Regions from separate parts of the Shewanella sp. KX20019 genome, predicted to be linked through region 1. Evidence: predicted binding sites of a transcription regulator. Region 1 holds the regulator's gene; the other holds the start of a gene.
The links. Region 1 encodes MetJ, which represses methionine synthesis genes. Its sites were predicted from a motif close to TAGACGTCTAGACGTCTA; they were not measured.

Region 1 (4,220 bases):
ATGTGACGCATAGCTTGAGCGTACAGCAAGGCTCACGTCAGTATCAAACAGCGGCTGCAGGGTACGGTTGTGCAGTACAGGCGAGCCTAAATGTGCCAGACGATTAGCCTCGTCTAATGATAAGCTGCTCAGTAGCTTAGCATCGTTAATCTTATTAGGATCTGCGTTAAATACACCTTCAACATCAGTCCAAATTGTTACCCGCTCAATATCCGCTAAGCTAGCAATGAGCGTAGCACTAAAGTCGGAGCCATTTCGGCCTAATAATAAAGTGTCACCCTTGTCATTGGCACAGATAAAACCAGTGATAATCAGCCGTTCATTGGGGTGGGCTTCAATCAGGGTTTGCACTCTTTGACGAGAGTCTTGCAAGCGGATCTGCGGCACAGCGCCTTCATCGGCAATCAGCAAGGTACGCGCATCCACATCAGACGCTGCCACACTTGACTCTCGCAATAAAGCTGCCAGCAAGCGTGATGACCAACGCTCACCAAAACTAACCACTTGGCTACTTTGGTAATCGTTGATAGGTGCTAATGATAACAAGCTGATCAGCTGCGCTTTATCGTTTGACAGGCGCTCTCTTAACGATCGAGCTTGCTCATTCGACAGTAACTGCTCTATCAGTCTTTGTTGAAAACTAATCAGCGTTTGTAACTCTTCTTGCCACAACTGCTTTGTGGTGCTCAGTTCCAGCAATCGATATAGAAAGTTAGTGCTTTTTCCTGCCGCAGAAACCACCACAAGATCGTCACTGTGACCATGAGTCAGGAGAATATGTGCAACGCGACGATAGCAGTCTGCGTCAGCTAAACTGGAGCCACCAAATTTATGTAAGTGACAACGTGCCATCTTAAACCCCTTTAATTAACAAGCGACAGCTGCATTGAGTGCAGCTTCAATATCGGCAACAAGATCATCAGCATCTTCGATACCAACAGAAAGACGGATTAAGGTGTCTTTAACCCCTGCTTGAGCACGTGCTTCAGGATCCATCGCTCGATGCGTCATGGTCGCAGGCACTGCCACTAGACTCTCTACTCCTCCGAGGCTTTCTGCAACAGAGAAATAATTAAGATTTTTTAAGAAAGCGACTAATTGCTCTTCACCGCCTCTTAATTCAAAGCTGAGCATCGCACCGAAGCCTTTTTGCTGCTTAGCAGCAATTTCATGACCAGGGTGATCTTTAAGCCCTGGGTAGTAAACTTTTTCTACTGCGCGATGACGGGTAAGAGTATCAAGGATCCGCTGCGCATTCGCCTGATGTTCGCGAATTCTTACCGCAAGTGTTCGAATTCCGCGCAATGTAAGATAACTATCGAATGCACCGCCCGTCAGACCTAAAGTATTTGACCACCAATGCAACAACTCGCCCAGCTCAGCGTCTTTCGCCACCACAGCACCACCGACGACATCACTGTGGCCATTGATATATTTGGTGGTCGAATGAATCACGATATCGGCACCAAGTAGTAAGGGTTGTTGCAAGATTGGTGACAGGAAAGTGTTATCAACGACCACGAGTGCACCCACTTCGTGGCTAGCAGCACTTATTGCTTCAATATCAACAACCCGTAACAGTGGATTTGACGGCGTTTCTAGCCACACCATTTTAGGCTTTCTAGCAATGGCTATAGCCAATGCCGCTGTATCGGTTTGGTCAACGACCTCAAGTTTGAACTGACCTTTCTTCGCCAGATTGACAAATAAACGATAACTACCACCATAACAATCATGAGGTACCACCAACAGGTCATCGGGACCAAGTAAACTAGTCACTAAAGTTATGGCTGCCATTCCAGTACAAGTCACTACCCCTGTACAACCTTTTTCGAGTTCAGCGATAGCATCGCCTAAGATTGAACGAGTGGGGTTGCCTGAGCGGCTATAATCGAAATCTCTAGGATTTTTGTGACCATCAAAAGAATAGTTTGTAGAAAGATAGATCGGAGGTACAACCGCACCATGTTGGCTATCGGACTCGATGCCTTGGCGCACAGCTACAGTGGCTAGTTTACGCTCGGTCATGTACTACTCCTCTTGCTAGATTTTCTTATTAGGGATGTCTGGACGTCTAAATGTACCTAAGCAATTCACCCTAGTCAATCACTTTTGGCCGTTTAGACGTCCAAGCATTTAGAAATCTATTTGCATTTGTCATAAAATAGAGGCAATAATTTGACTGTGCTGCATAAGGGGTTAAAATCTGCCCCGAATTTAAAAATTACAGGTGAGTCAATGACTGAGTGGAACGGCGATTATATCAGCCCATATGCTGAACACGGAAAAAAGAATGAGCAAGTAAAAAAAATTACTGTCTCTATTCCTTTGAAAGTACTCAAGGTGCTTACCGATGAGCGTACACGCCGCCAAGTGAATAACTTACGTCATGCCACCAATAGCGAATTACTCTGTGAGGCGTTTCTACACGCTTACACAGGACAACCGCTGCCAAATGATGGTGATCTTTCAAAAGATAAGCCTGATAGCATGCCTGCGGAAGTTAAACGCTTGATGGATGAGATGGGCATTGAGTGGGAAGAGCTAGAGTAGACAGGCTAAGTATGTGCAAACAAGGACCGCTATAGCGGTCCTTGTTTGCTTTCGTTCGCGAAAAAAGATCCACAGGTAGCTAAATGCTAGACCCAAACACGCTTATTTTCGCCTCTATCATTATATTTTGTGGTGCATTAACACAGAGTCTAATTGGCTTTGGTTTAGCTATCATCGCCAGTCCACTGTTATATATTATCGAACCCTCGCTAGTGCCAGCATCAGTCATTATGATGGGTTTCTCTACGGCCGTATTAACGCTTTTTAGAGAGCGTGGGCAGCTTGAGTTCAATGGGTTGCAATATGCGCTACTGGGGCGCATTCCGGGTGGGATCTTAGGCGCTATGCTTATATTGATAGCCCCTCAGCCTATTCTAGGGCTGGCAATAGCCCTTACCGTGGCGATCGCCGTTGGCTTTAGCTTGCTGAAGTTTAATATTTCGGTTAACCGTTTAAGCCTGTTTATTGCAGGGGTTCTCTCTGGCATTTTTGGCAACATTGCTGCCATAGGTGGACCACCGCTGGCGATATTGCTCGCAGGTAAAGATGCCGGTCAATTTAGAGCGGCCCTATCAGCCTTCTTCATATTTAGTTCTATGATTGCATTGGCCATTTTAGGATTTGCAGGGCTATTAAAGCCTGAACATTTGTGGGCATCATTAATGCTATTGCCCTCTGTAATATTGGGTTATGCAGTTGCCGGTAGATTGGTCGGTAGAGTCGATAAACAAAAAACCAGAGTTTTTACTCTGGTCTTATGTAGTTTCAGTGCACTTATCTTAACAGTTAAGTCGATTATCGAACTTAGTTAACCTAACGCTCAAGTAAACCATGTTTAGAAGTGATATGAGGTTTGTAGCACCCCACCTATCGCTTCATCACTGCCAAACATCCCTGTAAAGTCTAAGAAAAATGACTCACCAAAGGCAAAACCAGAACCAATAGAATAGATGTTCGCCGTTGAATCTTTCATGTCATGGCGATAACCAACACGCAATGACATCCAGTCAAACGCCCGCACTTCACCGCCTAGGCGCCAATACTGCGTGCCATCGAGCTCTTTAAACTTCTTGTTTTCAATCAAATCAACATCGGTTGTTACCGTCAAGATACTCCAGTCATAAGCAACACCTGCGGTCACCAAAGGCTCAACGCGATAGGTGAACTTCTGCCCTTCAACTTCAATGGTATCGACATCTTGGCTAATAAGGTTACGACCTGACAAACCAAATACCAAACCATTGATTGGCTCAATAGCCACACCGACATCGATATTAAAACTGGTTTCATCGTTACGGTATTCAACATCATCAAAGTCACTGGCAGAAAAATTATTCGCGCTAGCAATATAGTTGTACGTATCGATGCGCTGGAACTTTGGTGATATACCTACCGAGATAGGCATATTGACAATAGAGAGCGGGAAACTTAACGCTATTCCTAAATCAGATACAGCCCCTCCAATCACTTGGCCATTTGAGGCTAAGTCGGTCACTGCTGGCGGATTATTTACATCTAAGTCTGTAAGCGCATCGATATCCGATTGGGCAATGTTAGCGACACCAACGGCGTTCACGTAACTTTTGTAGAAAATAGCCATTGGCATTCTTTGATGTGGAATCGCCACGCTAAAACCAAGACCGGCACTGGCGTACGCAGACGTACCT
Region 2 (4,220 bases), 1.8 Mb from region 1:
TCAATCACCTCATAGCCGTTACAGGCCAGTACCACACCAACAATGTTCTTGCCGATATCGTGGACGTCACCTTTTACCGTGACCATTAAGATCTTACCGTTGGATTGGCCGGGGGTCTTTTCGAGTTCAATATAGGGGTTGAGGTATGCCACGGCTTTTTTCATTACCCGAGCGGATTTTACCACTTGTGGCAGAAACATCTTGCCTGAGCCGAATAGGTCACCAACAATGTTCATTCCATCCATTAACGGCCCTTCAATCACATCCAGTGGCCGAGTGGCTGCCGCGCGGGCTTCTTCGGTATCTTGGTCGATAAAGTCGGTAATGCCTTTAACCAGTGCGTGGGCTAAGCGCTCATTAACCGGCTTGCTACGCCACTCTAAATCTTCCTTCTTATTGGCTTGAGAGCCATCACCACGAAACTTCTCGGCTACTTCAAGCAGCAGTTCGGTGTTATTGGTCTCTTCCCCTTTGCTAGTAACCGCAGTGCAAGGTAGGTTTTGCACAATGGCTTCAACGCGCTCTTTAAGTTCGGCATCAATATCATCATATATCGCCAATTGCCCCGCGTTAACAATACCCATATCCATACCCGCCTGAATCGCGTGATAAAGGAACACGGCATGAATGGCTTCACGCACTGGGTTGTTACCCCGGAATGAGAACGACACATTCGACACACCGCCAGAGATCATCGCGTGGGGCAGGGTGCGTTTTATTTCACGGGTGGCCTCGATAAAGTCGACCGCATAGTTGTCATGCTCTTCAATACCGGTAGCGATGGCAAAGATATTAGGGTCGAAGATAATATCTTCTGGCGGAAAACCGACTTTGTCGACCAGCACGTTATAAGCACGAGTGCATATTTCTATTTTACGCGCCTTGGTATCGGCTTGGCCCTGTTCATCAAACGCCATTACAATCGCCGCGGCGCCGTATCGCTTAACCAGTGTGGCTTGCTCGATAAACTTCTCTTCGCCCTCTTTGAGCGAAATGGAGTTAACGATGCCTTTACCTTGAATACATTTTAGCCCGGCTTCGATAACCTCCCATTTAGAGGAGTCGATCATAATCGGCACCCGTGAGATATCCGGCTCTGAGGCGATTAAGTTAAGGAACTTGTGCATGGTTTCGGCACCGTCGAGCATACCTTCATCCATGTTGATATCGATGATCTGTGCGCCGTTTTCTACTTGATCTCGGGCGACACTAAGCGCTTCTTCATATTCACCAGTTTTAATCAGCCGTAAAAACTTGGCAGAACCTGTCACGTTAGTACGTTCACCGACGTTTAAAAATAGTGAGTTTTCATCAATGGTAAGTGGTTCTAGCCCTGACAAACGGCAAGCCACTGGAATATCGGGCAATACGCGCGCATCATGGCGAGTCACGGCATCGCGGATAGCGCGGATATGCTGCGGGGTGCTACCACAGCAACCACCAATGATATTCAAAAAACCTTCGTCAGCCCACTCTTCGATGATCTCAGACATCTGCTCTGGGGTTTCATCGTAGCCGCCAAATTCATTTGGAAGACCTGCATTTGGGTGGGCCGACACATAACACTCAGAGATTTTTGATAGCTCCTCAACATATGGCCGTAGCTCCTTTGGTCCTAATGCACAGTTAAGACCAATCGACAAGGGCTTAACATGGCGCAGTGAGTTATAGAAGGCTTCGGTAGTTTGTCCGGTTAAGGTACGGCCAGAGGCATCGGTGATGGTGCCGGAGATCATAATCGGTAGGCGGAAACCTTGACTGTCGTATACGGTTTCAATGGCAAACAGTGCCGCTTTAGCGTTAAGCGTATCGAAAATGGTCTCAACCATGATGATGTCGGCGCCGCCAGCTATTAGTGCGTTAATGGACTCAATATAAGCTTCAACAAGTTCGTCAAAACTGACATTACGAAAGCCAGGGTCATTCACGTCAGGACTGATAGAGCAAGTGCGGTTGGTGGGGCCGAGTACACCTGCCACAAAACAGCTGCGGCCAGTTTGTGCTGCAACTTCGTTGGCAGCTTGTCGAGCAAGGCGCGCACCTTCGAGGTTAATCGCGGCTGAATGCTCCTGCATGTCGTAGTCGGCCATGGCGATACGAGTGGCATTGAAAGTATTGGTTTCAATGATGTCGGAACCAGCCAATAAATAATCTTTATGAATTTGTTTAATCGCGGCAGGTTGAGTCAGCACCAACATGTCGTTATTGCCCTTTACATCGCAATGCCAGTCTTTGAACTGTTCACCGCGAAAGTCTTGCTCTTCAAATTTGCGATCTTGGATCATGGTGCCCATTGCACCATCAAGCAGAAGGATCTCATGCTGTAATTTTTGGGTTAGTACCGCTAGCACTTTTGTTGCAGTGTCTTGAGTATGCGGCGTTGGGCTTAGGGCATGTGTTGGGGTACGTGTTGCCATAGAATATTCCTACCAATTACAGGGTCGCAAAAACATAAATTTTAGTAAACGTCGTCCGTTGTATCTCGCCATACTCATGAGATCTTATTTGTTTGGACATTCATACGTATAGACGTCCATAATACGTGAGTCGATGTCAAAAGTGCAAGCACTAAAAGCTGATACTTTTTCATTTTAAATAGAACATTATTTACCTCTAAGTACCTGATAAATATAATGTGAGAGGTGTTACAATGCAGAATACCAGAGTGATCTTACTGCGGCACGGTGCCTGTGAGGGCGGAAATATTTTGCGCGGTCATACGGACGTTATGCTGAGTTTTGCCGGAAAAGAGCAGCTAAATATGGCTCTTTCGACACTTTTAGAGAGCAAAACCTGTTTAGCAGCGCAAAACAAGATAGCCGATTTAGTGGTGAGTTCCTCTCTATTGCGTTGCGCTATTCCTGCTAAGGCGCTTGCAGAGCAATATGATATCGATTTCGTTGAGCAATCTGCGTTTATGGAGCTTAATTTTGGTGCCTGGGATGGCCAATCTTTTAACGCGCTTTATCAGCAGCATGGCAAGGCGTTAGATGCTTATTGGGCAGATCCTTGGCGACATGCTCCGCCCAATGGCGAGACGATGCAGGCCTTTGAGGACCGAATCGATACAGCGTGGCAGTCTTTGGTTGAGCAGCACCGAGGTAAGGTGATTTTATTACTGACTCACGGTGGTGTGATGAGACACTTAATGGCTAAGTCTTTAGGATTAAAACAGTGCGCGGGGATCTATAGCGCATTGAAGTTGCCTTACGCCGCGACGGTGGTCATTGATATATTAGATGACGGCCAACAACAATACTTAAGCCTTAATTGGGGACTTGAATAGCACGCGGCTATAAATAGGAGGCTCTCAAGTGAATAGCGATCGCAATAGTTGTTATAATCCGCAGCGATTAGCGTGGTAAACTGCGCTGTAATGGTGTGCAAGCGTTTAATATAACGCGACAGAACATCGTGACTTGTCGAATAGATCATTAAGTTAGGTGCTTAACAGCACAAATTGGGAACCGGTAGCGAAAACAAAGCTAATGAGTCCGGACTGTACCCGCAACTGTATGGGCACTAAAGCATGGCTTTAGTTCTCAAGTCAGATACCAGCCTAACTTTGGATAGATAAACGTTGATAGCGATACGTTTCACAATACATAACACTTGAGCGGGCGTCTCAAGGGAGTTTATTAAATGATGTTTTATGGTTTATTGAATGTCTAAGCAGGCATTAACAACGGTACTGGCAGTGAACGGTTTAGGCTGGCAGTTAAATGGCCTAGCCATATTGGCAGACATCGACTTTAGCCTAGCTAAGGGGCAGATGCTGGGCATTATTGGCCCTAATGGTGCGGGTAAGTCGAGCCTTCTGCGCTGCTTATATCGTTTTGTTAAACCAACAACAGGGCAAATCCAGCTGTTTGGCGAAGATATTTCGGCGTTATCCGCCAAAGCATTTGCCAAGCAAATTGCCGTGGTACTGCAAGATACGCCACATCACTTTGAAATGACCACCACTCAGCTGGTCAGTCTTGGCTTAACACCGCACAAAGGCGCATTTGAATTTACTAATGCAAACGATCGTCAAGTGGTGGCGCAGGCGCTGGTTAAAGTCGGCTTAGCCGATAAAGCGAATCAAGCCTATGAAAGTCTGTCTGGCGGCGAAAAGCAACGGGCGTTAATCGCCCGTGCGATAGTACAGCGGCCGCAACTGTTGATCTTAGATGAGCCGACCAATCACCTCGATATTCGTTATCAAATTCAAACGCTAG

Region 2: the regulator MetJ is predicted to act here: its motif matches at 2,519-2,536, upstream of metH (methionine synthase).

Annotation. Positions count from the first base shown of each region.
Region 1 is NZ_CP068437.1:584,416-588,635, reverse strand. Features, by position in the region: gene JK628_RS02540 (bifunctional aspartate kinase/homoserine dehydrogenase II) at 1-852, opposite strand, end outside; gene metB (cystathionine gamma-synthase) at 868-2,028, opposite strand; gene metJ (met regulon transcriptional regulator MetJ) at 2,239-2,553, shown strand; gene JK628_RS02525 (sulfite exporter TauE/SafE family protein) at 2,637-3,365, shown strand; gene JK628_RS02520 (conjugal transfer protein TraF) at 3,389-4,220, opposite strand, start outside.
Region 2 is NZ_CP068437.1:4,116,938-4,121,157, reverse strand. Features, by position in the region: gene metH (methionine synthase) at 1-2,417, opposite strand, end outside; gene JK628_RS17840 (histidine phosphatase family protein) at 2,651-3,286, shown strand; cobalamin riboswitch at 3,425-3,577, shown strand; gene JK628_RS17835 (ABC transporter ATP-binding protein) at 3,665-4,220, shown strand, end outside.